One region of the Paenibacillus sp. JNUCC 34 genome, then DNA from elsewhere that is predicted to be linked to it. Evidence: riboswitches for the same ligand, from Rfam matches in the RefSeq annotation. Region 1 holds a riboswitch; each other region holds the start of a gene.
What was found. Region 1 has a riboswitch for thiamine pyrophosphate ahead of AC2TF5_RS09170 (YkoF family thiamine/hydroxymethylpyrimidine-binding protein). Riboswitches for the same ligand answer to the same signal wherever they lie in the genome.
Positions count from the first base shown of each region.

Region 1 (7,751 bases):
TAACAAACACAGAAGAGATAGATTTTCAATAAAAGGTTGTGAGTTCAGTGGAAAAATATACGCATCTCGGTGTTTATGGGGTTTTGATTAAGGATGGCCGTATACTGTTGGTTCGTAAAGCGAGAGGACCTTATTTGGGGAAATGGGACTTGCCTGGCGGCTCGATTGAGTTCGGAGAAGAACCTGAACAGACGTTGAAACGAGAATTTCAAGAAGAAACTGGCCTGACAGCAATTCATGGTGTCATGAAAACCGCCGTTTCCTGCACGATCATTTATCAGCGGACTGAAGATGAGCTGGAGGAAATGCACCATATCGGTATTATATATCAGGTAGAGCTAGAGGATGACAAAGCCCCGATCAAAAGAGAAGGGGACCAGCAGGATTCGCTTGGGGCGGAGTGGATACCTTTGAAAAAGCTGAAGTTTATCCCAATCACCCCTTTTGTGGAGATGATGACAGAGCAGTTCACTGAAGGAGATCATGATCAATAAAATTAGCAATCAGCAAGTTCAATCAGATTCAAGCAAGCTCAGTTGTTTAAATATTGTTATGAAATATTTCCAGGGAAATGGATGACTTGGATTTCGTTGCTGACGGATAACTCTCAGAATAAAACAAAGCAAGCTACTCTAGGATTCATCCTTTCGAGGATTCATCCTTAGGTAGCTTGCTTTGTTTTATAGTCCATTTTGATTTCAGATTGTCTTTTAAAATTTGAAGACATTGATCGTCTTTTGGAGCTGGAATACAGCATCGGTCATAGCTTCCGCTTCGTCCGCCATTTTCTTGATGGATACGATTCCTTCGTTCATGGAGGCGGATACCTGCTCGGTTCCGGCAGCTGACTCTTGAGTAATGGCCGATATGTTCTGTATCGCAGCAGATATACTTTGGGCGCTTTCTAGCATCGATTCGCTTTCTTTGGAGAAGGCGGAGATTTGCTCAGCTATGTACTGTACACTTGTAACGATATCCAAAAAGACTTGTTCCGCTTCATGAATCATTTCAGTCTGTTGACGAACCACTTCTTCATTAATTTTAATGTTCTGTTCGGCAAGATTAATGTCATGCTCAATGCTGCGTACAAGATTAAACACTTCACGCGTGGAAGAAGTCGATTCTTCCGCGAGCTTGCGAACCTCATGAGCGACAACTGCAAACCCGGCGCCATGCTCCCCAGCCCGTGCAGCTTCAATCGAGGCGTTTAGTGACAGCAGGTTAGTCTGCTCAGCGAGCTCCGAGATTGTTTCGGTGATTTTGGTAATCCCTTTAGCATTTTTGGAGAGGGCATCAATTGATTCCGACACTTTCTCGGTGGCTTCAATATTTTTCTGCATTCCGGCAGATTGTTTCGAAACAGATACGCGTCCTTGTTCCACTAAGCTGAGTGTTTCTGTGGAACGCTGGTTCATCTCTTTTGTGGAATTTGTATAATTGCTAACCATCTGCTCAATCTCACGGATTGACTCACTCATCTCGGACACATCTTCCGATATTTCATTCGCTCCTACAGCAAGCTCGTTAGAAGAAAGGGACACTTGGTTCATAACTTCGATCAGGTTATGGTTCTTGTCTGATATATCACGACTGGATTTCATGACTTTACGAGTGATATCCGAAGTTTCCTGCAAAATTTTTCGAAGTCTCTCAACCATACTGTTAAAAGTTCGACTCAGATCTGACATGCCTCCGATTTCTTCCACTTTAAAAGTGAAATCGCCTTTGGCAATTTTGGATGAAACATTGGAAATATCAGCGAAAGATTGTGTAAGCGTTCTCTCGATTATCCGCGAAAGCGGGTATGTAAGAAGGGCGAGTGTAGCGACAAGCAGAATCCCTATTACGGTTTTGCCGAGAACGATTAGGGTTAGCAGCATTGGAACTGCAAATAGAACAGCTATCGCATAACAAGCAGCTGTTATTTTACTGGAGATCGGTAGCTTGTTGAACCACGACATAAGAAAGAGTTCCTCCTTTAAGCATAGGATATATTTACCATGATTATAACATTCTTCGACATAAGTAGATATAACGAATTACATTGTATGGATTTAAAATAATTAAAAATAGTTCAAATAGTCTATCCAGTAAAAAGCCAAAGGGGAAAAAAAGGTGGGTCTACAATGCTTTTCCCCTTGGATATGAACATCAAATTATCACTTTACAGCTTTGAATAAGGCGGAAGCTAAAAAATTCGTATTGTCCAATATCATCCGGTCATGTTGAAATAACGTTTCCCATAAGGAGAGATCAAGCAGTGCGCCTTCATCCCGGCATTCGAGCGTATCCAGGTGTTGGATTTGTTCCTGTTTCATTTGCTCTGTAAAGTGGTTGTATTCTAAGGCTTCCTCAAAGGAGAATCCACACTCTATGAGATGACTGCGCCATTCTTCACGATTCATGAGACGCGGGATACCAAAAAATTGTTCCAATTCTTTCTGCGTTTTAGACGGCATCGGTTTGTCCATCAGCAATTCACGGTCGTACAGCGTGCCTCCCTTGGTTAATACCCGGCAGTACTCGGATAGCGATTCGGTTGCATTGGTGAATACCGTGACTGACTCTGCAATCACGTAATCAAACTGTTCACCCTCAAATGGTAAAGAGCACACATCAGCCTTAAGGAAATTAATATCCAGTCCCATTGCATCAGCCCGCATTCGGGCTTTATTCAGCATGTTCTCATGCAGATCAACAGCGGTAACGTTATATCCTTGCTCGGTCAGGTGACATGCAGTTCTACCGGTCCCACAGCCTACTTCTAAAATACGGCTGCCTAGAGGGATTGGTTCTTTTCGGAATAACCTTAGGGTCGCTTCAAATCCTCCCGGATGAGCGCTTCCCATTCCTAATTTGGATAGCATGTTGATATAGTTCATGCTCTTGAGTCCCCCAATTCTTCCTTATATTCGGTGTAAAGTGTATTCGTCTATTTACCATATGTTTAAGGTACCTTTGGGGTTTTAGTTGAATTTAATAATTTGAGCCCGTTTTTCTCGGCTGAGGAGGTATTTATCAAACAATGGGGGAACGTATCGTGAAAACTGAGCCGTTCGAGGTAGCCAAACAACTGATATTTCGGGACTATCCGAATTGCTTGATAGCTGTATTGGGAGGAAGTGCAGGCAGAGGAGAGCACAACGAACAATCTGATCTCGATATTGTGCTTATAGATGACAGTGTGGAAGACTTCAATCGAAAAACGATTGAATCATTTGGCTGGGTCGTGGAACTGTTCTTCTTAACAACATCAGGATACCGGGAGCAGTTTGATGCAGGTGTAATGGCCGGAAATCCAACTCTGCAGCGTATACTCGCAGAAGGAAGAGTATTAACTTCTCGCCCGGAAGGGGAGAAGATTCGGGAAGAAGCACAAAGTGATCTGGATTATGGCCCGTTGCCCTATACTTCATTTGATATTGATGTAGCCCGTTATGCTGTAACCGAATTTATGATGGACTTAAAAGGCTCAGACAAACGTGTAGAAATGTGGTTTATCGCTCAAAAACTGACCACGCTATTATGCGAGTTTATTCTTAGAGTGAATCAACAGTGGACGGGTGAGGGAAAGACATTATACCGATTGTTGTCGGAATTTAATTTCAGCATCGCAGCGGATTTGGAGGAGGCGCTCGAGAGGTTGTATCTTTACGATGATCGGGAAGCCATAATCGAATTAGTGCCAAGACTCCTTGAGCCCTATGGAGGAACTCATTTAATCGGATATGAAGAATAAACAAAGGTAAGGGGCTCTTGCCGTTACTGAATCGCTCCCATCTCAATACATTAATATTGTGATTAAATCACACGAGTGGTTATCGTCCTTACTGCATGGTATAAGCAACTAAGTAAAACAAAAGAAATAAGGCTCGGCCAGCAATCAGGCCGAGCTCATCTTTGTTTTGTGTGATATAATCATGTGCTAGATTTCTTTTGGTGAAGGGCTATTGGCCGATACCACGGCTGTCATAACCAGATGGCTTCGGTCAGTTTGAATCGCATGCATAAAGGCATCTTCGAGTGTGTCGAACACTCTTGATAATGTACCGTCCAGCCGGCTGGCATAGTGAATGCCTTGTGTCAGAGTCCCTTTTGATTTAGCACGTTCAACCTCTTGATATATGATGTCCATATAATTATCTGTGCCAAGTGGATAGAGCGAGAAATGACAGGCAGTTTCAATATTAGCTGAACCCGCAAGGCCTTCGTTCATACGTGTATCATCTTCCGACATATACACATCACCTTTGCTGTCGCCTGGACATCCGATTGAGAATGTTCCATTAAATACGGTATGTACGCCAGTGGCCGCTGAATGTGCGAATATTGCACGGGTTACGTCAAATACATGTTCGGCTCTGCCTCTAATGCAAGTACATAAATCATCGGTATACATCCATACCTTGTCCGTGTTTACGGACGCCAATGCTTCTGTAATGACCTGAACGAACCTGTCAGTCATCGGAAATACAGAGAAACGGCAGCCTACAATTCGGCTGGTCCCGCATGCTGGATTACTCATACATAATAACCTCCTAATAAGATATAAAAAAAACTGCACCCTGTGAAGGAGTGCAGTTTTATGCTTATAGCAAAATAAACATAAAGCTCCACTTCCCCACGCTAGTATGACCTAGATCGGGTAGTAAGGGTTGACGAACAATTCGTCTCTCAGCACAAGGCACCCCTAGTTCAGCTTGAAAATAATTCATTAAGTTGAGTGAAAACGAACTTCAGTGAATTGATGATAAAATTGTTATAGCGATATTGTACTCCCCGTGATCGGGATATATCAATAAGTATAAGATACTATATAAAAGAAAGAAAGCACCGACTATCATCGGTGCTTTCTTGAATAGGTTCTTATTTAAACAGCTTTACGCGATCTTCAAGAGGTTTGAATTCCTTCTCGTGAGGCTCAGCTGTAGGGTTGCCGAAAGGCATTTGAGCTATAAGCTTCCAGCTTTCAGGCAGGTTCCATTCATTTTTTACCTTCTCATCGATCAGTGGGTTATAGTGCTGCAAGGAAGCACCAAGACCTTCTGTTTCAAGTGCCGTCCATACTACAAACTGAAGCATACCGGAAGACTGCTGAGACCAGATTGGGAAGTTATCCGCATAAGCAGCGAAGTTTTCTTGTAGGCCTGAAATTACATTGTTGTCTTCAAAGAAGAGGACAGTACCATAACCTCCACGAAAAGCAGCCATTTTTTGAGCTGTGGGAGCAAACTGCTCCTCACTTCCGCCTACCACTTCTTTAAGAATACCTTCTGTCATGTTCCACAGCTTATCGTGTTGTTCTCCTAAAAGTACAACCACACGGGCGCTTTGGGAGTTAAAAGAAGACGGAGTATGTTTTACAGCCTCATTTACGATTTCATGGATACGTTCATCCGAAATAACGGAATCTTTGCTGATTGCATAGTGGGAGCGGCGATTCTTAAGAGCAGTGCTGAAATCTGTTGACATAATATAAAATCCTCCTAAAATTATCATTTTTGCATTTTCACCTGATATAAGCATTTCCTTGATATACCTGTGATTATGCATCTTGGTTTCTAATACTTCGATCAATCATACATTCATATGGAGTTCTCACAACGTCTATCAACTTACGTTTTGTAAGAAATGATTGATACGTAAGTATCTTAGTATAATATAGAACACCTTGTCAAGATTTTATTAATCACTTTTTTTGAAGTTTAAACAAATAATTGAACCAGGGCGATTTAAACAAGTGATCTTATCATGAAAGAAACTTAATATTATGAACAAACGATGAACAAATGTGCTAATAATTAAAAGTATAATTGAGTTTGATTCTCAATTATACTTGTCGGGTTGAGAATGTGATGATATAATTCACTTTAGATCGCAAATGATAATCAATCTCATTGAGAGTGATATCGACATCCAGCCGGATCATACCGGAACTGCATCCCGCATAGAAGGAAGAGATATGAAGAAAAGATACTTGATCGCAGCAGTTGTGGTGTTATCCATTACTTCTTTATTCATAGGAGTGAAGGATATTTCACCGCTTGACCTGTTCCGCATGACGGAGCAACAACAGCATATTATGCTAGTCAGTCGTATACCGAGGCTTATCAGTCTAATTCTGGCGGGAGTCAGTATGAGTATTTGCGGTTTGATCATGCAGCAGCTCAGCCGGAACAAATTCGTATCTCCAACAACGGCAGGGACTATGGATTCCGCAAGGCTGGGCATTCTGGTAGCGATGCTGGTATTCTCAACTACGGGTCCTCTGATTAAGATGCTGGTTGCATTCTTGTTTGCATTTGCAGGTACGATGATCTTTATGAAGATCCTCGACAAGATCAAATTCAAGGATGCGGTATTTATCCCGTTGGTTGGATTGATGTTCGGGAATATTATCAGCTCGGTCGCTACATTCTTTGCTTATAAATATGACCTTATTCAGAACATGTCTGCTTGGTTGCAGGGTGACTTCTCGATGATCATTAAAGGGCAGTACGAGTTGATGTACATAAGTGTTCCTCTGGTCATTCTGGCTTACTTATTCGCTAATAAGTTTACTGTGGCCGGCATGGGAGAGGAGTTCGCAACGAATCTGGGGCTTCGTTACCGGAGAGTTGTGAACATCGGCTTGATCATTGTGGCTCTGGTGACAGCTTCAGTAGTTCTGACTGTAGGTATGATACCTTTTCTGGGGTTGATAATACCAAACATCGTGAGTCTTTACTTGGGGGATCATTTGAAAAAAAGCCTTTCGCATACCGCACTACTCGGGGCCGCATTTGTTCTCTTCTGCGACATCATCGGTCGAATTATCATTTATCCCTATGAAATTCCGATCAGCTTAACCGTGGGTGTAATCGGAAGCGGCATATTCATTTACTTACTGATGAGGAGAAAGGCATATGACATATAAAGCCAAAACCGGTCTGCTGGCCGCGGTGGCACTCATCCTGATAGGCCTCTTCTTGTTCATTGATCTTGGAGGTAACTGGGACTACGCGCTGCCGAGAAGAATCAAGAAGGTGTTGGCGATTGTTCTAACAGGCGGCTCAATTGCGCTGTCTACCACGGTGTTTCAAACGGTTACCAATAATCGGATTTTGACGCCAAGTGTCATGGGGTTGGACTCCTTATACGTCTTAATACAGACATTTGTCATATTCGCTTTCGGTTCTTTTAAACTGTATGAGCTGGGTAATGTAAACTTTCTGATCAATGTCGGCGGCATGATTCTTTTCTCGGGAGTCTTGTACAAGATTTTGTTCCGAAGGGAAGGAAACAACATATATTTCCTTCTATTAATCGGAATGATCTTCGGATCGTTATTCTCAAGCTTATCTTCTTTTATGGAAGTGTTGATCGATCCGAATGAATTCCAGTTTATCTCAGACAAAATGTTTGCCAGTTTCAACAATGTAAAAACAGAGTTGTTAGTCATTGCTTTCATAGTGGTGGCAATTACCCTGATTTATTTTGCCAGGTATTTCAAGTATCTCAATGTATTAGCGTTGGGACGTGAGCACGCGATTAACCTAGGTGTGAATTACGATTATGTTGTCAAAAGAATGCTTATTATCGTGGCAGTTCTGATTTCAGTAGCAACAGCACTTGTCGGTCCAATCACATTCCTGGGACTCCTTGTTGTTAACGTGGCGTATGAATTCATGAAAACTTATCGTCATTCCTACTTAATTACAGGTTCTATCCTGATCAGCATCATCGCTCTGGTCGGAGGTCAGTTAATTGTT
Region 1 is NZ_CM177770.1:1,943,401-1,951,151, forward strand. It holds gene AC2TF5_RS09145 (hypothetical protein) at 1-3, shown strand, start outside; gene AC2TF5_RS09150 (NUDIX hydrolase) at 48-494, shown strand; gene AC2TF5_RS09155 (methyl-accepting chemotaxis protein) at 711-1,961, opposite strand; gene AC2TF5_RS09160 (class I SAM-dependent methyltransferase) at 2,160-2,882, opposite strand; gene AC2TF5_RS09165 (nucleotidyltransferase domain-containing protein) at 3,026-3,739, shown strand; gene AC2TF5_RS09170 (YkoF family thiamine/hydroxymethylpyrimidine-binding protein) at 3,926-4,525, opposite strand; TPP riboswitch at 4,602-4,702, opposite strand; gene AC2TF5_RS09175 (nitroreductase family protein) at 4,867-5,472, opposite strand; gene AC2TF5_RS09180 (ABC transporter permease) at 5,963-6,916, shown strand; gene AC2TF5_RS09185 (iron chelate uptake ABC transporter family permease subunit) at 6,906-7,751, shown strand, end outside.

Region 2 (7,751 bases), 960 kb from region 1:
ATTGTAAGGGGAATATTCTGAATAAGGTCTTGAAAAGACAGAGAGGGGGTACCGGCAATGAGCCAAAGAAGACGGATGCGCAGCCTAATTTCCAACTGCGGGGGCTGTGGTATTTTTAGAAACCGCTTGCGTCGGTTTAAGAATACGAAGCCTAAGCAGGATTTATGGTTCTAATTCATTCATAATACATTTCAGCACCTTCGTTATTTCCCGAGAGGAATGATCCTACCCGGCGAACATAGCGGGGTGCTTTTTTAAATATTAGATTTATATGTTTCACGTATGATGCCGAAGGCGTTTATTCTTGGTTAGTATGCTATTGAATCTACGTATGGCGGATACTAAGATAGATAGAACGTAGGGAAGCTTAGCATTGGAACAATCAAGGTCTGAAGGAGAGAACGAATGGGAAGCATGGGGGATTTTACAGGGAAAACAGCATTCGTCACAGGGGCTTCTAGCGGTTTTGGGCTTCTGATATGTCTTGAGCTGGCGGCGCAGGGATATCATGTGGCGGCAGGAATGCGAAGGCCTGAAGGCTCGGACAGATTGCTTAGTTTAGCAAGGGAAGCAGGATTGGAATCACGGATTCATGTGGTCACGCTGGATATATGTGAGCCGGAATTGGTAAAGAACGCTGTACTTGAAATTGAGAAGTTATGGGGGCGTTTGGATCTACTTGTGAACAATGCGGGTGAGGCCGTTGGCGGATTTGTAGAAGAAGTACCGCTTGAAGCATGGAGGAAACAGATGGATGTGAATTTTTTCGGAACCGTATCTGTGACACAAGCCGCTCTCCCGCTTATACGCAAAACAGGAAAAGGCAGAATCATTTTTATGAGTAGTATTAGCGGAGTAGTTGGATTTCCGGGTTATGGACCATATGCCTCCTCAAAGTTCGCTGTAGAAGGATTTGGTGAATGCCTCTCGCTGGAGCTTCAGCCGCTAGGAATCGATGTAGTGCTGATCGAACCTGGTGCGTATGGTACACCCATATGGAGTAAAGGTTTTAGCGATATTAGTGCACAAGAGGGATCTCCTTATAGGGCTATGCTGGATGATGTGCTGAATTTCTCAAAAGCAACCGCCGAAAGCAGCGGCGACCCTCGAGAGGTGGCCCATCTGGTGGGGGAAATCGCACGGATGAAATCTCCCCGATTCAGATATCGGCTACCGAAGGGCACACGTATGACATTTACAGCCAAGCTGCTGCTGCCTTACCGGATGTTCCAGCGCATCGTGTTGAAGACGCTGAGCAGGAAGTGCTGAAATTCAGGAGTTCTTGGCTGACGGCTTGTGAAGTAGGCCGAGGAGTTCTCCCATCTTGACCTTATCCCCGAGCTTTAGATCACCACGAGGTGTGAAGGTTCCGTTCTCCGTCAGCAGGACGACGGTAGAGCCGAATTCAAAGTAGGCAAGGTCATCGCCGTTGCGCCATTCATTCGCCTTCTCGTCGGTATAACGAATACTGCTGACATTCATAGCGCCAACCTTAACAACGGACACTTCACCGTGTTCATGTCTGATATATGTTATGAGTCTTTCGTTGCGGCTGAGCACATTTCGGATATTGGTCAGCGCAAAATCGTTTACCGGATACACCTTGCCCCGGAGATGCTCGCTTTCCGCTTTCTTACCTGTTACCGGAGAATGAATCCGGTGGTAGTCAGTAGGACTTAAGTAAAGTACGAACACATAGCCATTAAGATAGTTCCCCATCCGTGGAGAATGGTTCAGTAGTTCGTCGACGGTATAATCCTGGCCCTTTACGTTCAGAATGGTTCCCGCTTTGATGGGTCCCATGCCTGTGATGAGGGCGTCGACTGGGCTGGTCATTGCGCCCGCTGTTTCATCGATTTCGCGCATGCCCATTTTTAAACGGCGGGAAAAAAATTCGTTTAGCGAACGGTATTCATGTATTTCTTTTTCAGCCTCATGGGCGGGAATTTTGTATATTCGAATAAAAGTTGGTATGAGATAACGGCTCCATCTGCTGTGGGAAAAGCTACCCATGATGCGGGATACCCACTTTCGGGAGGAGAGTTCTGTCATCAGCTTCAGTAATTGTTTAGCCATGTAATTCTCCTTTGTGCTTGCATTAACAAATAGCGTTTTTGGATATATGCGCACTCTGCATTATATTGACATAGAATAGGGCCTAAAGCAATAAAAAGGGGATTTTGAAAAATAGGGGCTTGCAAATTCAGGAAGGAGTGGTGTATTTTAAAGTCAGCTTAAAACCGAATAGGGAATACGGGGGCTTGAGTGAATCAGGCTGAGACTGCAGATGTTGATCCCGCTGCTGACCGTTAATCTGAACTGGGTAATGCCAGCGTAGAGAATATCCGACCCTGATAGGGCCTATTTTCCGTCTGCGCATATTTTCCAGACGGTTTTTTGCCGTGTTTGTTAATTTAATTTGGGGTAGGAGGAGAAGCTGTGATGCAATCTGGTGTTGAAGCAAAAAAGAATGGAAATGTTAGAAGGGGACTGCGGCTTAGTGATATTCTCGTTACGGTTCTGGTCTCGCTTGTTCTAGGTGTGATATACCACTTCTGGGGTTCGGTATACAGCTTGTTTAAGCCGTTATTTTTTGAGGCGGATGAGATGATGTATGGCATGTGGTTTGCAGCAGCTCCGCTTGCTTTTCTGTTGATTCGCAAGCCAGGGGTAGCATTAATTGCAGAGCTTGCAGCTTCGCATGTTGAAGTACTGTTCGGAAGCGGCTGGGGATTGAATCTGCTGCTGTACGGTATCATACAGGGTCTGGGAGCGGAACTGGTGTTTGCCGCCTTCCGTTACCGGAAACATGCTGCCTGGACTGTTGCATTGGCCGGTGCTGCGTCTGCGATCGGATCGATGGTGATGGATTTCTATTTAGCTTATACAGACAATTATGTGTGGTGGATGTTTGTTGCCAAGTACAGCATGCGTGTTGCGAGCGGTGCGTTAATTGCAGGACTTCTGATGTTCGCTTTGGCCAAGGCATTAGAGCGGACGGGTGTAACCTCACTGCTTCGGCCTGCTTCAGCCAAAGATTATGAAGCTTTGGACGATCCGCGCCATGTGTGAGAACCCAGGTGATCAGCATTCAGCGAGTGCTGGCGAAGGAATAGTGCCATCCCATTCATTATATGTGGAAGGGTTGCGGCTGAAATTTCCGGGTGAAGACCGGCTGCTGTTTAAAGATTTGTCTTTTGCTGCCCAAAAAGGGGAAAAGGTACTTCTGCTCGGACCGAGCGGATGCGGTAAATCTACACTGCTTCAGGTACTCAGCGGGATGATACCCCATGCGATAGAGGTGCCAATGAAATGCTCGAATCAGCGGATTCCGTCTTCTTGGGCGTATGTGTTCCAAGATCCGGACACCCAGTTTTGCATGCCGTATGTAGATGAAGAACTGGCCTTTGTGCTCGAAAACCTTTCTGTGCCACAAGAAGAGATGACAGGCCGGATGCAGGAAGTGTTAAGTTCCGTTGGCTTGCGATTAGAAAATTTACATATACCGATCAGCCATCTCTCTCAGGGGATGAAACAGCGCCTTGCACTCGCGTCCGCACTGCTCCTTCAGCCGGAGGTACTGTTTCTGGATGAGCCTTCAGCGCTGCTGGATCCGGAGGGGCGAGAACAGATTTGGGAGGCAGTGAAGTCCGTCTCAGATGGACGGACGCTGATTATTGTGGAACACCGGATTGAAGAAATGGCAGCTTATGTGGACCGGGTGGTGCTGTTTGGCCCGGATGGAGTAATTCTGGGCGAGGGAAGTCCCGAAGTTGTGTTTACCGCGTTTCAAAAGGAGATAACGGAATACGGCATCTGGTATCCGGGGGTATGGGACGATTATGCTGGATCTCCAGCCGGGGCGGAAACCTTCCGACTGTTAACCTCGGATAGGGTAAGAGCAGGGGAATTACGTAAAGGTGTAGACGCAGAGGGTATGTTGTGTGATGTCAGTGCTGCCCATTTAGGAGAGTTATCCCCAAACGCGAGTGGCGGTAATACAAGCCGAATGATGGGATGGCATGGTGGAGAACAGGAACAATTCCATGTGGGGGTAGTGAATCAGGACCCGATACTTGAACTGAGCAATTTCACGGTGCTCCGCAAAGGGCAGTCGGTTGTGGCAGTTGATAAAGCTACGGTTTATCCGGGCGAATTCGCAGCCGTTATCGGGCCGAACGGAGCAGGCAAAAGCTCGCTTCTGCTCGGTCTGATGGGACTGCTTAGGGCGGAAGGGGAATACCGTCTTGGCGGAGATCTTGTTCCGACAGGGAAAAAGAGAAAGGAACGCAAACTCCGTCAAGCAATGCTGCGGCGAATCGGCTTTGTCTTCCAAAATCCAGAGCTTCAATTCGTCACAGAACGTGTCCTGGATGAAGTGGCCTATTCTCTTCTCGTAGACGGAATACCGTCCGAAGAGGCAGTACTGGCTGCGCGTGACACCCTGAAGCGGTTTGGGCTTAATGGGCTAGAGCAGCGTCATCCTTATCAGCTGTCGACCGGTCAAAAGCGAAGGCTAAGCGTGGCGACCGCAATGGCACGAGAACCAGAGATCCTGCTGCTGGATGAGCCAACGTTCGGACAGGATGCACGGAATACGTTCTCCATCCTGGAAATGTGCGAAGAGCTGCGCCAAGCAGGTACAGCCATTCTGATGGTAACCCATGAGATGCAAATTGCCCAAAATGCGGCAACTCATATATGGGAAGTCCAGAAGGGGAAGATTTTTTCGCAGCAGGCTTCTTCCAGATTGAAGGGAGATCCTTTCGATGAAAACGGTGCTGCTGAGGGTTCGGGAGAACGCAGCTTGGTGCTATCGGGGGTGAGCCGATGAATTTCTGGAAGCCGGATCGGCTGACCTGGCTGCACCGTGCGAATCCAGTCATAAAGCTTGGGGTGCTGATGGGACTATTCTTAATGACCGTGTTGACACATGATATTGATTTTGTCATGTATCAAGCTGTTATTTTTACCGTATGTCTGTTGGTCTTAAGTGGCATAAAGCCTTGGAAAATGCTTCTGTTCTTCCTTCCGTTTGCGATCGCGTTTCTATCTTCATCTTCCTCGATGATGCTGTTTGGTCGGGGCGAGAATATATGGTGGGAGTGGGGATTGTTCCGTGTGTCGGAAGAAAGCTTTTATCGGGGGCTACATCTTGGGTTTAAGGGAATCACGTTTGCGGCTGAGGGTCTTCTATTCGTAACAACAACGTCCTCAGTAGATCTGTTTTACGGATTGATGCAGAAGCTGAGACTTGCTCCCAAATATGCTTATAGCTTCATGGCTTCTATCCGACTGCTGCCGATGGTGTGGGAGGAATATGTAGCCCGCCGTCAGGCACTTCAGATTCGTGGTCTACGGCCGATTCGGGGAGTTAGGGGCGTGGTACATAGAGCAGGAATGTATGCTGTTCCGCTGCTTGCCCAGAGTATCCGAAGGGCCCATCGGGTCGCGGCCGCGATGGAGGCAAAGAAGTTTAACGGGGAGAACGGAAAACATAGAACCTACTATTATGTGTCCCGGTTCACCGTGTATGATGTGCTCATCGTCCTACTGTTGGCAGGAGCTGCTTGTACGGCTTATGCCATTGCCATTCGTTATCCTTGGTTCGGGATCGGCGATGTGCGATTTAATTGATTTTGGGAATATATAGTGCTAAACTACATGTAAATACTTTCCTGCTACCGTATAAAGCGGAGCTTGCCGAGATCTCGGTGGGCTCCGTTTTTTTTCGTGAAGTTCTGCGTAAACAGTAGGAAGTGTGCCTATTTTACTAGAAGGAGTTATAGGAATATAATACCAATTTAATATAAAATATGATAATATAGTAACGATTTTACTATAGCAATCCTAGATAAGCTGAACTGAAAATTCCCAGCCTTAGCATCACTACGAATGCGGATTATTCTTACGATCGCTGTTTTGAAAACGCATTAAAAATATATTAAGGAGAGTGAGTGATTATGAAAATGTACTTTAAGAGTGTGCTAGCCGGTTTAATCGCTATAGGTGCTGTATTTCCATTTACGGGTACTGGGGAGGTTTTAGCAGCTACGAAATTTAAGGACGTGCCGGGAAATCATTGGGCAAAGGACGCTATTTATTCGGCAGTAAACAAAGGTTACTTTAAAGGGTATTCGGATGGAACGTTTCGTCCTAACGCCAATATTACCCGAGCGGAATTTGCAGCATTGATGTCAAGAGTGTCCAATAACATGGTTGCAGATGAGCTTGGTTCATTTTCAGATATTAAAGGACATTGGGCTGAAGCGGGTATTACTAAAGCCATTGGTATGGGTTTTATTTCAACACAGGATTACCCAAACGGCTTTAAACCAGGCACTTCACTGACAAGAACGGAAATGGCGAAGTGGATGGCTTCTGGGTTGGCTGCTAAGAATGAAGATTTTAAACAGGCTCTCTCAGATACAGAGGATACATTGGTTCCTGTTGCCGAATATCACAAAGGTGGCTTGAATAAGTCTGATTATCCTTACGTATCTGTAGTGTTGGGAACCGGTCTTATGGCAGGATATCCTGATGGAACCTTTGGACCAGGTAAAACTACAACCAGAGCCGAGGTAGCTGTGATTCTTGCAAGGTTAGAACAAGTACAAACGAAGCAAGCAAGCTCTTTTAGAGACTTAAATGAATTCCGTGAAGTAGGGTTGACGGGGACAAATCTGTTATCTGCTACACCGTATGTTTATAGAGAACTTATTAATTCGGACAAAGTAGCGAGTTTTGATCGATTTGCAAACAAGCCTTACAACATGCTTTATAATCGCGGAAAAATGACGGTTCATAGAATGATTGTAGTGGATGCCAAAACACTAACTAGCCATAAAAATATATACGGAAAAATGTTCATGGACAAGGATTTCGATAGGATTTTTAATAGTGACTATTATTCTGTTTTCATTGAAGCAACAGTGGTTCCTAATGACAATACATCTTTAACTAATGCAGCTTTCTCTCCTTCTACAGTTTATAACTTTACTAAGGCTACGAGCTTCTACAGTGGTACCCTAAATAAATTTGGGATAAAGGCATTGCCTAGTAGAGCTGACTATCTTGAATCTGGTTTCTTTAAAAAGGATGTGCCAAGACGCTTCTGGATGCTTAGATATATGCCAAAAGAGTGGGTAGAAGATTATAGCGGAACAATGGGCACTGGGAATACATCAGTAAGTTTTTTCATTCCAAAAAAACAATAAGGGGACAGCGCTAGATGAAGAAAGCCCATATTATCTTTCTTATAGGTGTTTTAATCACTAGTATCATTTTTTCGCCCTTAAAGATTGATATTGCTAATGCAGCTCCAACAGATCCAGTCGGTACAGTAAGTTCTGATGAAGAAGATACTAAGCCTTTGAAACCGCCACAGTTTATTCCTGACGGATCGACCCCAACAGCACATCAAAAAAAAGTGACAAGAGTAAAGGGAGAACGTCAATCAGAACCAGGGGTATATTGGTACCAGCTTGATAACGGAAAGTGGCGGGCAAATAGTTACCGTGCTCCTGGCGGAACTATTGATGTTCCTATGGCTGGAACGAATGAAAATCCATGGCCGGAAGATGGTACGGTTGTTGATAAAATCGAAATGAAAAGTAGTCCCTTGTATGAACCTCACATATGGGTGGATAGTAATGGTAAGGATGGTTATCATCCAAGCAAAGTTACAAAACAAATCATAACAGAAGTCCATACACTAAAAGGACGGCAGGGTTTTGATTCACAAATTACGG
Region 2 is NZ_CM177770.1:983,981-991,731, forward strand. It holds gene AC2TF5_RS04485 (SDR family oxidoreductase) at 406-1,269, shown strand; gene asd (archaetidylserine decarboxylase) at 1,273-2,076, opposite strand; TPP riboswitch at 2,244-2,358, shown strand; gene AC2TF5_RS04495 (ECF transporter S component) at 2,443-3,072, shown strand; gene AC2TF5_RS04500 (ABC transporter ATP-binding protein) at 3,065-4,834, shown strand; gene AC2TF5_RS04505 (energy-coupling factor transporter transmembrane component T family protein) at 4,831-5,637, shown strand; gene AC2TF5_RS04510 (S-layer homology domain-containing protein) at 5,964-7,217, shown strand; gene AC2TF5_RS04515 (DUF5704 domain-containing protein) at 7,232-7,751, shown strand, end outside.
Region 2: linked by a shared signal. The riboswitch ahead of AC2TF5_RS04495 (ECF transporter S component) and the one ahead of AC2TF5_RS09170 (YkoF family thiamine/hydroxymethylpyrimidine-binding protein) in region 1 are both predicted to bind thiamine pyrophosphate.

Region 3 (7,751 bases), 2.9 Mb from region 1:
CCAGCTGATACAGCAATTGCCTCGACTCTTCTATTCGTTGCCGAATGACTTCGGCATCCATCATTGCTCGCCACCTCTATTCGCGATTTAAAATCTTATATATATCAGTTTGACAGACTTGAATATATTTACAGTTTACCATTTGAATCATTAAAGGACAATATTTAACATTAAATAAATCTTATAGTGACTGCAATAATAACTTTTTTTTGTCTACACTTCTTATATAAGAGGAGTAGATACCAATATGATGCAATCGATTACAGTGAGATTAGGCATTGTTATTAGAGAAATAAGGAAAAGTCAAAACTTAACCCAAGAGGAGCTTGCCGAAAAAATCGGAACTTCGTTTAGTTATATTGGTAGACTGGAACGAGGAGAAGGCAACTTCACCGTGCAGACCCTAGAAAAAATAACCAATGCGCTTAATATAGACTTCTTCGATTTCATGTCCTTAGGCAAAAAAGACAATGAGATCCTGCTTGAAGTTAATTCCCTGCTGCTTCAGCAGGATGAAGACAACCAGCTAAGAGGCTTAAACATCCTCAAAGAGCTATACCGAAGATAGTTTACATGTAATACCTTCTGCTGAAGCACTACAAAAAGAGCTTTTTCCACCTCTCAGTGGAAAAAGCTCTTTTCAAGTTCCCAACTTATGATTCATATGCTGTATTCTTTCGCCCGAATAAAGCGAATTCAAAGTCATCAACCCAACCTCACTACTGCCCGGTTCAACATGGCCGCTATCCCCTCCACTGCACTCCTAACCCGCTCCGCCTGCGTCACCGCAGATATCATCGCCACACCATCCGCGCCTGCACGAATCACTTCCCCCGCACGATCGGCGTTAATGCCGCCGATCCCAACGATAGGCAGCTCAATTCCAGCTCCACGTAGCTCACTCAAAATCGCAGTGCCTTGCGCTGCCTTCGCATCGTCTTTGGAGATCGTCGGGTAGATCGGCCCGACACCGAGATAATCGGCGCCGTGAAGAATCGCCCGGCGGGCTTCTTCCACCGTGTGGGCGGAAACGCCGAGAATCCGGTTCCCGATTCGCTCCCGGACGGAATCGGCGGATTCATCGTCTTGGCCGATATGTACGCCGTCGGCGTTCAGTTCCAGCGCCAGCTCGACATCGTCGTTCACGATGAACGGCACGCCAGCTCGGCGGCACATGTCCTGCAGCTGGCGAGCGAGTGTGAACATCGGCTCACTGTACAACGCCCCCGTCCCCTTCTCGCGGAACTGGAACAACGTGACGCCACCGGCTAACGCCTCTGCCAGCACCCTCTCCGGCTCTGTCCGGCAGTTCACACTGCCCATGACCAGATACATCCGAAGGTATTCGCGCATCAATGCGGGAGAAATTCTGTCCCTCATCGAAGCACCTCCTGACGACGGCGACCGTAGGCCCAATGGTTTGTCGGGCCGTGACCCTCGCCAAGATATAGGCCGTCCTCGATGGCCGCCTGAATGAATGCTCTGGCATTCGCAATGGCTACTAGTGGAGACATCCCTTTGGCTAATCCTGCGGCAATCGCGGCGGAGAACGTACAGCCCGTGCCATGTGTATGGACGGTGTGCACCCGTTCGCCGGTCAGCTCTGTGAAGACCGATCCATCATAGACCAGGTCAACGACCTGCCCGCTCCCTTGGCGGTAATCATCATTACGGCTAAATCCACTCTCACCGCAACCTGTGCTATTTCCACCAGTTATGCTCTCTTCGCTAAAGCTACCATCCTCGCCCCCATCATGCCCGCCCTTAATCACAACAATCTTCGGTCCAAGCTCACGGATACGCCTTGCGGCTTCCCGGCGGTCCCACATTGACCGGATGCTCATCCCGGACAATACTTCGGCTTCCGGGATATTCGGGGTAACGACCAGTGCCAAGGGCAGCAAATCCTCCTTGAGTGCCTGCACCGCTTCTGTACGCAATAGCTCGGCACCTCCTTTAGCGATCATCACCGGATCGACAACAACTTTCTCCCAGCCAAATTTCCGAATCTGTTCTGCCACGGTGCGGATAATATCTGCACTAAACAACATGCCCGTCTTCAAAGCATCCACCCCAAGGTCTGACCCTACGACTTCAATCTGCTCTGCCGACGCTTCCGGAGGTAGCGGATATACCCCATGAACACCCAGTGTATTCTGCACCGTTATCGCAGTAATAGCCGACATGCCATATACGCCAAGCTCCTGAAACGTCTTAAGGTCCGCTTGGATTCCGGCTCCGCCGCCGCTGTCCGAGCCGGCAATCGTCAACGCTCTGGGAACGTGAGTGCCCGTCATCGTCTCTCACCTGCAGCGGCTGCACCCAATTCGCGAATAACGGAGCGTCCCTCCAATGAGCCCGGGTGTAGCTTGGCGAGCTCATCCAGAAACGCAACCTGGAAGCTTCCGGGTCCGAGATCAGACGTACGCTCCGCTGCTTGCGAAGCCGCCGCACCATAGAAGGCGAGGCCTGCAGTACCTGCCAGCATCAATTCCGGTTCAACCGAAGCAAAAGCACCCAGCACCGAGGTCAGCAGACAGCCTGCTCCGGTCACCTTGGTGAGCAGTACGTCTCCACCGCTTATGATCCGTACTAACACTCCATCGGTAATGACATCCTCCTGTCCGGTGATCACGACCATCGTGTTCAGATTCCGCGCAGCCCGAATCGCTAGATCCACATTACCGCCGTCCGCGCTGTCTCCGGCATCCACGCCTTTGATCTCTCGTTCCTCTCCCACAAGATGGGCGATTTCGGCCGCATTGCCCCGCACGAGTGAGATCTTGACCTCGCTGAGAATTCGCAGAGCCGACTCCGTCCGAAACGTCGTGGCTCCCGCTCCCACCGGATCGAGCAGTACCGGGACGTCGTGAGCATTTGCCGACTGCCCGGCAACAATCATTGCATCCACCAATTCACGGGACAAAGTCCCGATATTCAGCACCAGCGCGCCTGCGATCTTCGCCATATCAGCGACTTCATCAGGCGAATAAGCCATCACCGGAGATGCTCCCAGCGCATAAAGGCCGTTCGCCGTAAAATTGGTCACCACCACATTCGTCATATTATGTACGAGCGGTTTATTTTTCCGCACCTTTTCAAGAAGAACAGAAAGCTCTTGATCCAGCATATTCACATTGATCAGCCTCTCTTATCATTATGGAATCGCAAAAATGTCACACGTCCGAAGTCTACACCTGCAATGGCCACTCTTCCTGCCGGTAAGCCATGTCCCAGAACATATACTCCAGCTGGCAGCTGAGCATGAAGTGTTCAGCCATACGCTCACGCTCGGCAGCCGTTGCTTCTTGCGCCCACGCATCCACACGATTACGGAAATTGGCTGCTGCATCCTCGGCCCGGTTCCCGTAAAAATATATCCACTCATAGAACGGATGGGTCTCATCCGGCTGAACTTCATCCAGCAGTTTCCGGCCGATCTCCAGATACGTCCAAGGACAAGGCAGCAGCACGGCCATGATCTCACCGAGACTGCCTTCATGCGCAACCGTCAGCATATGATGGATATAATGATGCGCGGCCGGAGCGAGAGGGTACCCTTGCATCTCTTCATAAGTTACTCCTGCGACAGCACAGAAATTTTGATGCGGGTGAACTTCGCTGTGGAGTATAAAAGAAATCTGTTCATTAAAATCTGCAATCTCATCCCGTGTTCTACATTTAGAGATCGCGATCCCGTAAATCCGCATATAGGCATTCAAATACTCATAGTCCTGTTTGATATAGTGAATTAGCTGTTCCTTGGACAGATTCCCATCTGCAATACCTCTCACAAAGGGATGCTCATAAATGGCCTGAAAAATGCCGTCCGCCTTCTGACGGAGCTCTTGCGTAAAACTCACTTTCCCCACCTCCAAATAATTGAAGAGCAGGAAGTCCCGTAAGACAGCACCCTCGGAACAACACAAAAAAAGCCGCCCCGAAAGCTGGAGCGGCTTCATCTATATGCCTATGAGTGTGTACGAACACATCGCATTTAAGACCTTATGACCGACTCCACTTTCCTACGCTAGTATGAACTAGATCAGGTTCAAAGGGTCCAAGATATCCTCTTGTCTCAGCCGCTAACGGCTCCCCTAGTGGACTTCCTATTCTATTGAATAATACTGTACAAAGGTTTACGGAATATGTCAAACATCTCCAGAGAACCACATACGAAAAAACTATACAACATCTAAGCAAAAATAAAACCCGAATCACCTCTTACTTAAGCAGGATGAATTCGGGTTATTAATTAAAGCAATTTCAATTGATTGTATATAGGTACAACCCAATCAGGTAATACTCTTTCTTGATGCTTTATGTTGCCACTCTCAGCTTCCAGCACGCTTTGGATTCAATTATCTTTTCCCGAGATATATTCTTTGACCCCATTAGAATACTCCCTTATCATTTTGCCATGTTTATCTTTATAAACGACATATGATCCGTTTGCCTTGGCATCAAGCCTTGCACGTTCCCCCGTCAGCTTAATCAGTTTACCTAAATGGTCATCCCTTATCATAGCTGAAACCTCCGGCTCATTTTCGTTAAAACCTTTCGTTCATAAATAATATCACAAACCGAGTATTTGCAATAATTTCCGTTACCGTTATGCCATTTTTTCTAATCTGTTAAAAGATCAAGCATTTTCACTTCTTCGAAATCCATCAAATCCCAGAATCCAGGAACCGTTTCTAAATCATATTTATAGATTGCTTCTATCATCTTCAGGTTTACTTCTTGTTTTAAATCGTTCCTATCTTGGTTAGAAGTTTGCCACATTGATTTTTGGATCTTCGGGGTATATTTTTGTATTATTGTTTCCATCGCGATTGCATCTTTTTCCTGAGCTTTTTTAATTAAGTCCATTAACGATTCCATATCCTCTACACCTCTCCATTAGTTAAATAGGTCCTTAATTTGTTTAATGCTTTTGTTCTTGTTTTCGAAATAGCTTGCTGTGTAACCCTTTTATTATTCGCAATTTCAGTATCTGATTTATTAAAAACATACGCATCTAACAATACTATTTTCTCTGTTTCTGTAAGTCTTAAGATGGCTTTATGAAGTGGCAAGCTGCTAATAATATCTTCTATCGAAGAGACCTGTGTCTCTTCGATAGAATGATCTTCTGTAACTATGTAGGGGAAAGGACCCTTGGGATCGTTCTCTGGAAATAAAACAGACCTATTCCTTTCTTTCCTTTGCTTTTTGTCATAATCTATCGATGTAAAATGGATTAGTGAGCACATATAAGCTGTGAACCTGAGCTCAATAAAATATTTCTTGAATGCCTCGTCTACCTTTTTCTTATTTGCATGTGTTGGTTCATTAAGATAGTTAGTTAGCAACTCCATGTGGTTTTGATTCTTTAGGAATTCGATTATAATAGGCTGTTTAGATAAGTTCCTTATTATCTGGTTATATATTTTGGAATTCATAAGCGCCCCCCCATGCTGGCTCCATATTTATATATAGAGAGATCTTACGACATCATTTAACAACCTATTTTCAAAAAATATAGGATCATATGTTCTTATTTTATCAGTAAGTTATTGGATTTTAAATCAAAAAGTACCGAAACAAAAAACTGTGTAATAATCATTCAATCTAAAGTTTGAAACAAAACAAAAAAGACTATCCATGAAATTAGCTCATGAGATAGTCTTTTATTATTTATTTACTAATTACGTTTTTTTTGATTCGTTAATTGAGAAAGAATAAATAAAACAAAGCAAGTTAGTGGTTGTGGAAAAATAATGTGACCCTTCCTTATATGTAGAAATACTTTAGGAAGGAGTTGAGAACGTTGTATGCAAGTAACAGATGTAATCTCGCTTATAACTAATGTTGGATTTCCTGTCACGCTTTGTTTTATTTTGATTCGTTATGTTTTAGAAACCATTGGCGAAAAAATGGACAAGTTAGATAACTCACTTAATGAACTGACTAAGGCTATTCAATCATTTGAAAGCAGCAGAGAAAAGAAGACAGATATATAAATTCATAATTTTTTTAGGTATAAGGTTGTTTTTACATTCTCGAATTCCTCTTTTATAAGTACAAGGTGAGAGAAACAGAAACCTTGAAAACATAGAAGGAGGTAGGAGAGAGCTCTCGGTCCGGAATCCATAAAGCAACAAAGAAACGTTCGTCAGTAATAGTTATACTACTGTATCGCCCACAACAACATGTAAGTACCAAAACTTGTTTCACAACACTATGCAATTAAAAAAACTATTTGGAGGTTTTCAATATGCCTTGTCCACAATCTGATTTGCCAATTGTGCAGATTCCTTTGATCCCTGCAACCCCAGCCCCACCACACATAACTGGTATTAAATCTGGTTCCACACGGTTTATGATTTCAGATAACCCAGAAACTATCGGTACTCCAACTGATCCTGTTTGGCCAGTGAAATTCGAAGGTGGTTTCGCAACATTGTGGCATGATTATGTGGCTGATAAAAATACGCTGAGTTACAGAATTTTTGTTTGGCATCTTAATAAAACTGGAAAGACATTAAAATACGGGGTAACTATTGGAAATGGCTCTAACGCTACTTCCAGTCCTGGTACTATCCAAATTTCGGGATTAAAACACTCGGTTGATACTGTAAAAGGGTTTATTTCGCATGGAATTTGTACTGCGAAAGCATTGTTGGGTAACACCTTAGAGAGCGCAACACCAACTGATTCTAGCATTACAGCTGGAAATGTTGGTCTTGTGAAGGAATGGACTGTACCGGATGGCTATCTAATCGGCGGTGTAATCGAGTTTACACTTAAAAACAGTTCATCTACCACTGCACCGATGGCATTTAGAGTAAGGTCTTCGGTTGCAGATACCACTACGGCGAATCTAAGAACCAACCAAACAGCAGTTATTCCTAGACTGGGAACACATCCACGTGGTTCTTGGAATTTCGCAGACATTCAAAGTACTATTAACTTCCAAACAGGCGCTCTAAACTCCTATCAATACTACAGCTTTTCTAACGGAACAAGTGATAATCTTATGACACAAGCTACAAGTTACGACCCAAGTAAAGCCTATGGTGATAATAAAGGTCATTATGGGGTTAAAAACAAAGTAAATATTACTTTCAAAAACACATCTACAACAGAAAGCCGAAAAATCAGAGTGTGTATCACTTCACGAGTAAACCCTTTCGGTGGGGCTTGTCAATGGCATAATAATGATACAGTAGGCATCAAAACCTTGAATATTGGTTCGTCTAGTCAAGACGCAGTTCAGGTGGTCACATTTACACTTGCACCAAATGCATCTGCAACATATGCACTCACAACTTCGACAGCTGGCTCTCTATCATCACCAGGAGTTATCGCGATTCAAACCTTGGCACCATAATGTTCTAGAATTAAAAACAGCCTCTAATCTTAAAGATTAGAGGCTGTTGGCTGTTTTGTTATTGGTTTTTAATGGAGAGTCCTGGGAATACGGTATAATCATTAACGTCAAAAGTTCCTACTTTTCTCATCGATTTTATTTTTCCTAATGCTATTTCAATATCCCAGTTTTCTCCGAATAGCTTTTCTTCCTGATAGATAACTTTTATTCTTACTTTAACCGTATTATCTTTTGATATCTGAGCATCAACAATGTCATAATCAACAATTGCTGGATATATGCCGCCGATCGGGATCATGTCAAACCCTTCAACAGATATTGATTTAATCAACTCAGCATCACGATTGTCATAGCCTGCTACATAGGTAGTAATAAG
Region 3 is NZ_CM177770.1:4,857,118-4,864,868, forward strand. It holds gene AC2TF5_RS22700 (Spo0E family sporulation regulatory protein-aspartic acid phosphatase) at 1-64, opposite strand, end outside; gene AC2TF5_RS22705 (helix-turn-helix domain-containing protein) at 248-568, shown strand; gene thiE (thiamine phosphate synthase) at 706-1,380, opposite strand; gene thiD (bifunctional hydroxymethylpyrimidine kinase/phosphomethylpyrimidine kinase) at 1,377-2,297, opposite strand; gene thiM (hydroxyethylthiazole kinase) at 2,294-3,130, opposite strand; gene tenA (thiaminase II) at 3,192-3,863, opposite strand; TPP riboswitch at 4,006-4,109, opposite strand; gene AC2TF5_RS22730 (hypothetical protein) at 4,358-4,525, opposite strand; gene AC2TF5_RS22735 (helix-turn-helix domain-containing protein) at 4,627-4,884, opposite strand; gene AC2TF5_RS22740 (sigma-70 family RNA polymerase sigma factor) at 4,890-5,444, opposite strand; gene AC2TF5_RS22745 (hypothetical protein) at 5,817-6,005, shown strand; gene AC2TF5_RS22750 (hypothetical protein) at 6,260-7,375, shown strand; gene AC2TF5_RS22755 (copper amine oxidase N-terminal domain-containing protein) at 7,434-7,751, opposite strand, start outside.
Region 3: linked by a shared signal. The riboswitch ahead of tenA (thiaminase II) and the one ahead of AC2TF5_RS09170 (YkoF family thiamine/hydroxymethylpyrimidine-binding protein) in region 1 are both predicted to bind thiamine pyrophosphate.

Region 4 (7,751 bases), 2.5 Mb from region 1:
CAAAATCTTTGCAATTTTTAACATTTTTATGATGAAACTGTAGGTGGAGATTGGGCATATAATTGCCAGTCTTCTCCACTTTCCTTAGCTGCATACATCGCAGAATCAGCTCGTCCGATCAACTCCTGATCATTCGCGGCATGATCCGGATATACCGCAAGTCCAATGCTAGCCCCCGTCTGGATCTCGACTCCCTCCAGCTCATAGGGCTTGCTCAACAGCGCGCTAATCTGGTCAGCTAGTTCCTCCAATTCTTTATCGTCCACGGCAGGATAGACCATAACGGTAAATTCGTCCCCGCCCAGACGGGAAACAATCATTCGTTCGCTGTCCAAGGAACACAATCTTCGGGCTACCATTTGGATAAGCAGATCACCGGTCCGGTGACCGTAGCTGTCATTCACGGATTTAAACTGGTTCAGGTCCATATACAGCAGACCCAGCCTACTCCCATTTTGGTCAGCATCCTCTATGCCCTCCATCAGACGGGCATTGAAATAACGACGGTTGTACAAGCCTGTGAGATCATCATGATGAGCCAGATACTCACTTTGCTTCAAGCTGTCATGCAGACGCTCCATCAGCCGGTCATTTTCCAATTGGATGAGCACCTGACGAACCAGAATAAACAGTACGCTAAGCGACAAGCCTGTAAACAGTCCGCTCCATCCCTCGAATCGCTCCGAGATTAGATAAAAAAGCCACCCAAGAACACCGTACGGCAGCAGATACTTTACCAAAAATGTCCCGACTGCTGACTGCTTGTCCTCCACGATGTCCTTTTCCCGCATTCCAGAAACCGAACGTACGCCCGCCATTCCGATAAGGAACACAGCCGTTGTCCAGAGCAGATCCAAATAAGGGTTCGGAACAGCCCCCACCAAATCGACAGTAACTAAATAAAATAGGTTACCGATTACAAAAGCTAAGCCACCAAAACAAAGATACACTGCAACCATGGCCTGAACTTGCTTGGCATTAGCATACAAGACAAGTGTGAAAAATATCAGTATAATGCCGCACACTGGATACATCAGGTTTACCCAGAGCGAGGTCCCTTCTCCTTCTAGGAGGTAACCCTGCAGTTGAGGCTTCAAGAGATATTCCCAACTTACCGTAATAAAGACGATAAATATAATAACGATATCAAACATAAACCGCAGACCTCTAAGCAGTCCTTGTTCTTGTCCGAACAAATAAACTAGCCCTGTGGTAAACAGCACCATCTCCATGGTCCAGAGCCAATCCGCGGCGCTCAGTTCAGCCAGATATTCTCCCTTAGTCCATATCGGATATGCCCATATGAACTGGGCTAGTCCTTCACAGATCAGTCCCAGCATGACCAGCATCCAAAAAATCCGCAGCGATCCCATATGCCGCAAGGCAACTAAAGCGAGGTATCCTGAAGCCGCCAGCGGCGCGATAACCGTTAGCACCCTCTGAACAGCTACGGCTTCCGGAGCCCAAAGCACAATCATAAATTGAACAAACAAATATATGACCGCCAGCCTCAGCGGTGTCATTCGTGCTATATTCCAGTTCATAAGCGTTCCCCCTGTAAAAGGTTAGCTTGTGTAGACATAATGTATGTAGTAGGCCTAAAGAATTATAATATCCATCTATTCAATGATACTTTTTACCCATCGGGAAGTAAAGAATAGAACGCAAAAGTGTAAGATTTGAACCCACCTGTGGAAGATCTTCTCCCTTTTAGTATCCCCACTTGACAACTGGGAATTAAATGCTATGATTCTTTTAATTTCTTAAACTTTCATTATTAAAGGAGTGCCTGGAGAATGACACAGAGACGACTGGATCATGTAGGTATTGTGGTACGGGACCTGGATAAGACGCTTGCATTTTATACGGAGGTTGTCGGACTTGAGCTGAAAGGACGGCTTACACATACGAACGGAGTCATAGAGCTGGCATTCCTCGGCTTTCACGGTGCAGATGAGACCGAAGTCGAGCTTATTCAAGGGTACAGCGATTCCCTTCCGGCTGAAGGGACGGTCCATCACTTTGCTGTAAGCACAGACAACATTGAAGAAGAATACGCCCGGGTAAAAGCTCTGAATGTACCGCATTTAGATGAAGAAATCGTTACTCTGCCAAACGGGCATCGCTACTTCTTTATTCACGGCCCCGAAGGGGAGAACATTGAATTTTTCCAGCGCTGAGGATATCCATAGCTTTCAGACCTTCACTGGACAGATGTTGAAGGCCGGACTATAATACACGTAGTTAATCATAAATTATGTGAACAACTTCATAAGAATCGGGGTGCTGGAATTGGCCGGCTGAGATTGTATACCTTAAATATACTGACCCTTATACCTGATCTGGGTAATGCCAGCGTAGGAATGTGTATCTAGCGGTCTCTTTATACCGCTATCAACCTTTGCGCTCGTATGCGTCCCGAATATCGGGACGCTTTTTTTGTGATTAGGTATGTAGAAGTAAGTGTTCAGAAGGAGAGAGAACATGGTACGGAATAAAAGATGGATGTCCTTGGTCATAATCTGCACGGTGCTGCTTGTTGTTGCCGGATGCGGAAACAAAGAAAAACCGAACAATGAAGGAGCTAGTGATTCGAACAAACCTGCTGCTGAGCTGCGAGACGTTCAGGTTATGCTGGACTGGTCGGCAAACACGAACCATACAGGGCTTTACGCTGCAAAAGATCTTGGATATTACGAGGAGGAAGGGCTCAACGTCAAGATCATACAGCCCGGTGCTGGCGGCAGTGATGCTCTGGTCGCCTCAGGCAAAGCTGACTTCGGTGTCAGCTACCAAGAAAGTGTCACTCTGGCACGGACTCAAGGCGTGCCGCTCGTTTCGATTGCAGCTGTGATCCAGCATAATACGTCCGGATTTGCCGCTCCGGTTGACCGAAGTATTAAAAAAGCAGGCGATTTTGAAGGTAAAGCTTACGGCGGTTGGGGTTCCCCTGTAGAAGAGGCTGTGATGAAATCGATCATGGAGAAAGATAACGCCGACGTAAGCAAGGTAAAAATGATTAATATGGGAGATGCGGATTTTTTCACTGCCGTGAAGCGCGATATTGATTTTGCCTGGATCTTTTACGCTTGGACCGGTATTGAAGCCGAGCTTCGCGGAGAGAAACTGGATATGATTTATGTGAAAGACTATTCAGAAGCGCTGGATTATTATACACCTGTACTGGTAACGAGCGAGAAAATGATCAATGAAGATCCGGAACTGGTCAAAGCGTTCATGCGCGCCACGGCTAAAGGCTATGACTACGCCATTAAACAGCCGGAAGAAGCTGCAGCACTCCTCTCCAAGGCGGTACCTGAGCTGGACAAGGATCTGGTTCTGGCTAGCCAGAAGTGGCTCAGCCCGCTTTACCAAGACGATGCTCAACGCTGGGGAGAACAGAAAGAAAGCGTGTGGAAGGGTTATGCTGAATGGATGTTTGAACGTAAATTGCTGGATAAGCCGCTCGAGGCAGGCAGCACGTTCACGAACGATTTTTTACCAGATAGCCCGTAAATCGCAGAACAATAGATCCGATATAACGAAAGGATGGAATGGACCATGGCAAGTACACTGCTCAGCATTCAAGTGATTCCCAAGACACCCGACGGCCGGGACAGCATACCTTATGTAGACGTAGCGATCAAGGTCATTCAGGAATCCGGTGTCAAATATCAGGTGAACGCGCTGGAAACGACACTGGAAGGAGAACTGCCAGAGCTGCTGAAGATTGTGAATGATATGCACGAGGCACTTTTCAAGGCTGGCTGTCCGAGCGTCATATCCCAAGTGAAAATAGCGCAGAATCCCGAAGGAATCAGCATGGATCGGCTGACTGAGAAATACCGTCCATGAGGATTTGGTGGAATCGTCTATGGCCGCCCGTTGTGGCGGTCCTCTTCTTTTTAACAGTGTGGCAGCTGGCTGTCTCCTGGTTCGATGTGGAAGCCTGGATCCTGCCTCCGCCTTCGGACATCGCCCGAGAAGCCGCTGCCGGAGCCGAAGACCTGCTCGGACATACGCTTGCCACCCTGCAGCTGACACTGATTGGCTTCGCCATCGGAACGGCTGTCGGTTTGATCATCGCGCTGCTGCTTCATCTGGTCCCTTGGATGAAAACCGCGCTGTATCCGCTTCTCGTTGTGAGCCAAAATGTGCCGACAATTGCGCTGGCTCCACTGCTCATGATCTGGTTCGGGTTTGGAATCTTACCTAAAATTATTGTCATTACACTTGTATGCTTCTTTCCGGTTGCTGTCTCAGCTATGGACGGTCTCGCTCGTACGGATCGGACAATGATGAATTACATGGAGATGGCCGGTGCAAGCAAATGGCAGACGTTCCGTAAGCTGGAGCTACCTTATGCCCTCCCCTCCATCTTCTCTGGTGTCCGGATTGCAGCTACGTATTCAGTCATGGGCGCGGTGATCGGGGAGTGGATCGGCTCGGACAAAGGAATCGGATATTTCATGATGCTGCAGAAATCCGCTTACCGTACGGACCGCGTATTTGTCGCTATTTTTATCATTGTCTTGTTAAGTTTACTCATGGTTGCGCTTATTACCCTGCTGGAGAGACGGCTCATCCGTTGGAATCCGAAGCAGGAGAAATAATCTTCGCACCAATTTACAAATAAGGGAGGTGTTTTCAGGTGAAGGTCAAATTAAATCCTGCGAGCCAACAACACCAAATGGATCATCCTGAAAACTCGAATAAGCTCTCCTCTCCGCCTGTGCTGGAAGCACGTGGTATCACTAAGTCATTCCGGGATCGCAAACAGGAGGTCCGGGTACTGGATGGTCTTTCACTGACCGTACAACCTGGACAATTCGTCTCCATCATCGGACCATCCGGCAGCGGAAAGAGCACGCTGTTTCACATTATAGGCGGGCTAACTGCGCCGGACGCCGGCAGCATCTGGATGGATGGTGCAGATGTAACCGGGCAAAAGGGCTTGATCGCCTATATGCCACAGCAACCTGCCCTCTTCCCATGGCGCACGGTCGAAGACAACGTGCTCCTTCCACGTGAACTCGCTGGCATGCCCAAGGTACAAGCACTGGAGGAAACGCGCCTCTGGATTGAACGGGCGGGACTTACCGGATTTGAGAAGGCTTATCCGCACACGCTATCCGGCGGCATGCAGCAACGGACCGCTTTTCTTCGAGCGATGATGAGCCCGCAGGAGGTGATGTGCCTGGATGAGCCGTTCAGCGCACTCGACGCGCTGACCCGCAGCGACATGCAGCGCTGGCTGCTCGATATATGGGAGGAGCATCGTCGCTCCGTTCTGATGATTACACACCATATTGAAGAAGCGCTGCTTCTGTCCGATACCGTATACGTCATGTCGAGCCGTCCTGCCTCCATTCTGCAAAAAATCGAGGTACCTTTCTCTCGTCCCCGTCGGGAAAATATCCTGTCAGATCCGGCTTTCCTGGACTTGAAACACGAAATTTCTGCTATGATGCGTGAAGAACTGCGGAAGCGCTGAACTTTCAGGTAAGGAGATGAAAAAATGGCATCTGTTCATACAAAACCGGATACGGATTCCTTGAATTTTCCCCTGATCGATGCTCACATCCATCTAGATACATATCCAATTGATCAGCATCTTTCCATTGTTGAAAGCCTGCCCTTATACGGCGTGGAATCCGTTATCTCCGTATCTATGCATCTGGAATCTTGCCAACGCAATCTCGAGCTGGCACGCCGATTCGTTGACCGCGTGAAACCCGCTTTTGGCTATCACCCTGAACAACAAATACCGTCTCTAGCCGAGATTGACTCCCTGTTCGCCTTTATGGAAAGTCATCTGGATGAGATGATCGCGGTGGGAGAAGTCGGGCTTCCTTACTATTCCCGGCTCGAAGCGCAATCCAGCGGTAAGGATTGGGACAACCGCCCTTACGAGGACTTGCTGGAGCGGTTCATTATAATTGCCAAAAAGCATAACAAGCCGGTCATCCTTCATGCCGTTTACGAAGACGCTAATATCGCCTGCGACCTGCTGAAGAAACATGATGTAACTTCAGCTCACTTCCACTGGTTCAAAGGATCGCCGGAAACGATCATGCGGATGGCTGAAGCGGGCTACTGCATTTCGTTCACCCCGGATCTGCTCTACGAGCAGGAAATCCGTGAACTGGCGCGCCTGTACCCAACCGGTCAGGTTATGTCCGAAACGGACGGACCATGGCCGTTTGAAGGACCGTTTCTAGGTCAGGCGACACACCCTCGCATGACCGCCGACGTGGCATCAGCCTGGGCCGATATTCAAGGCCTCAGCCTGATGGAGGCACGCCGTATTTTGTATGACAATGCCCGGCGGTTTTATCGCATGAGGTAGTTCTAAAGATCCGGTCACCTGACGGTCAAACGCGATAGTCAAAGCGTAATTCCACTAACATAGATATAGGAATAAAAGGGGCTAAACCAAAAGTTACACTTGGTAGCCCCTTTATCATGGAGTGAATAAAACCTAAGCTATTTTGTTAGCTAGTTATTGACCACTCATCCCTTCTTCACCGGATTTCCCCAATACGTAAACACACGCCAAATATATTCAAAGGGGCCTAACGGAAGGCGTTTTAGCCACATTTTACTGAATACAATCTGTAGTGCAAATATGATGATGACCAGCAGCATCTGCCAAATTGGCTCGATCGTTCCATACCATCCAAGACCGTAGCTGTAAAAGATTAAGCCACAAACGAACGATTGAAGGAGATAATTAGTAAAGGCCATTTTTCCCGGATAAGAAAAAATGTACAGCACGTTCTGCCAAGCTCTCTTCTGATAAACCAAAGCAAACATACTGATATAAGCTAAAGTCAGCATAGGCGCACCAACAAACAATGCCACAGCTTCACCCCAAGACGGCAGTCCCTCTATTAATACCATGATAAGTTGAAGAGCAAGACCCACACTACCTCCCAAAATGATCAGCCTCATAATGATCCTGCGGTTCTCCCGTACCTCGTGCAGTATTCGACGTTTACAGAAATAGGCCCCCATTAAAAACATCCCTAATATTTGCGGGTAAAAGAGCAGCATATTAAAGAGAGACGATATGTAATCATTTAGCCGTTGAACGATTATTTGCTGAAAAGTGCCCTCTCCATAGATCGCGGCATCCCGTTCTTGAAAATAAACGCCCATCTGATGAGCATCCGCTTTACTTAAAGGTTCGAATGCATTCCCCCCTGTAGAAGGAATCAGGCTAGCTCCAGTAAGAAGAACCGGAACTATCAATAACAGAGACAGTGACCAGATCAAGAGTGTTTTTGGTTTACAACGCTGAAAAAGTAATAATAAAAAGCCTAGAATTGCGTAGTGTGTCAGAACATCTCCATACCAAATAAAGATTCCATGAATGATACCAAACACAAGTAAGGCACTCAGTCTCCGGACATAGATAGGAGTAAATTTCCTACCTTTTGCCAGGCTGCTCTCCTGTAACAGCACCATACCAAAGCCAAATAAAAAGGAAAAAATCAATATGAATTTCCCATCAATAACAATGCCGCGGAACAGTAAAAGGATTTCATTATACCATCCCGACCATAACTCGACCCCAAAAGAAATCGTTTGTAACGACGTCGTAAAAAAACTAATGTTCGCCAAAAATATACCGAATAAAGCAAAGCCTCTTAAACTATCAATGAGTGTAATTCTTTGATGCTGAACGGTTGCCATGCTCGTACCTCCTTATCATTATGCCTTCAGGTTAAGGTACAATAATAAAGAAA
Region 4 is NZ_CM177770.1:5,461,597-5,469,347, forward strand. It holds gene AC2TF5_RS25300 (diguanylate cyclase domain-containing protein) at 27-1,544, opposite strand; gene AC2TF5_RS25305 (VOC family protein) at 1,797-2,180, shown strand; TPP riboswitch at 2,270-2,381, shown strand; gene AC2TF5_RS25310 (ABC transporter substrate-binding protein) at 2,485-3,516, shown strand; gene AC2TF5_RS25315 (MTH1187 family thiamine-binding protein) at 3,562-3,855, shown strand; gene AC2TF5_RS25320 (ABC transporter permease) at 3,852-4,613, shown strand; gene AC2TF5_RS25325 (ABC transporter ATP-binding protein) at 4,691-5,494, shown strand; gene AC2TF5_RS25330 (TatD family hydrolase) at 5,519-6,349, shown strand; gene AC2TF5_RS25335 (DUF418 domain-containing protein) at 6,514-7,698, opposite strand.
Region 4: linked by a shared signal. The riboswitch ahead of AC2TF5_RS25310 (ABC transporter substrate-binding protein) and the one ahead of AC2TF5_RS09170 (YkoF family thiamine/hydroxymethylpyrimidine-binding protein) in region 1 are both predicted to bind thiamine pyrophosphate.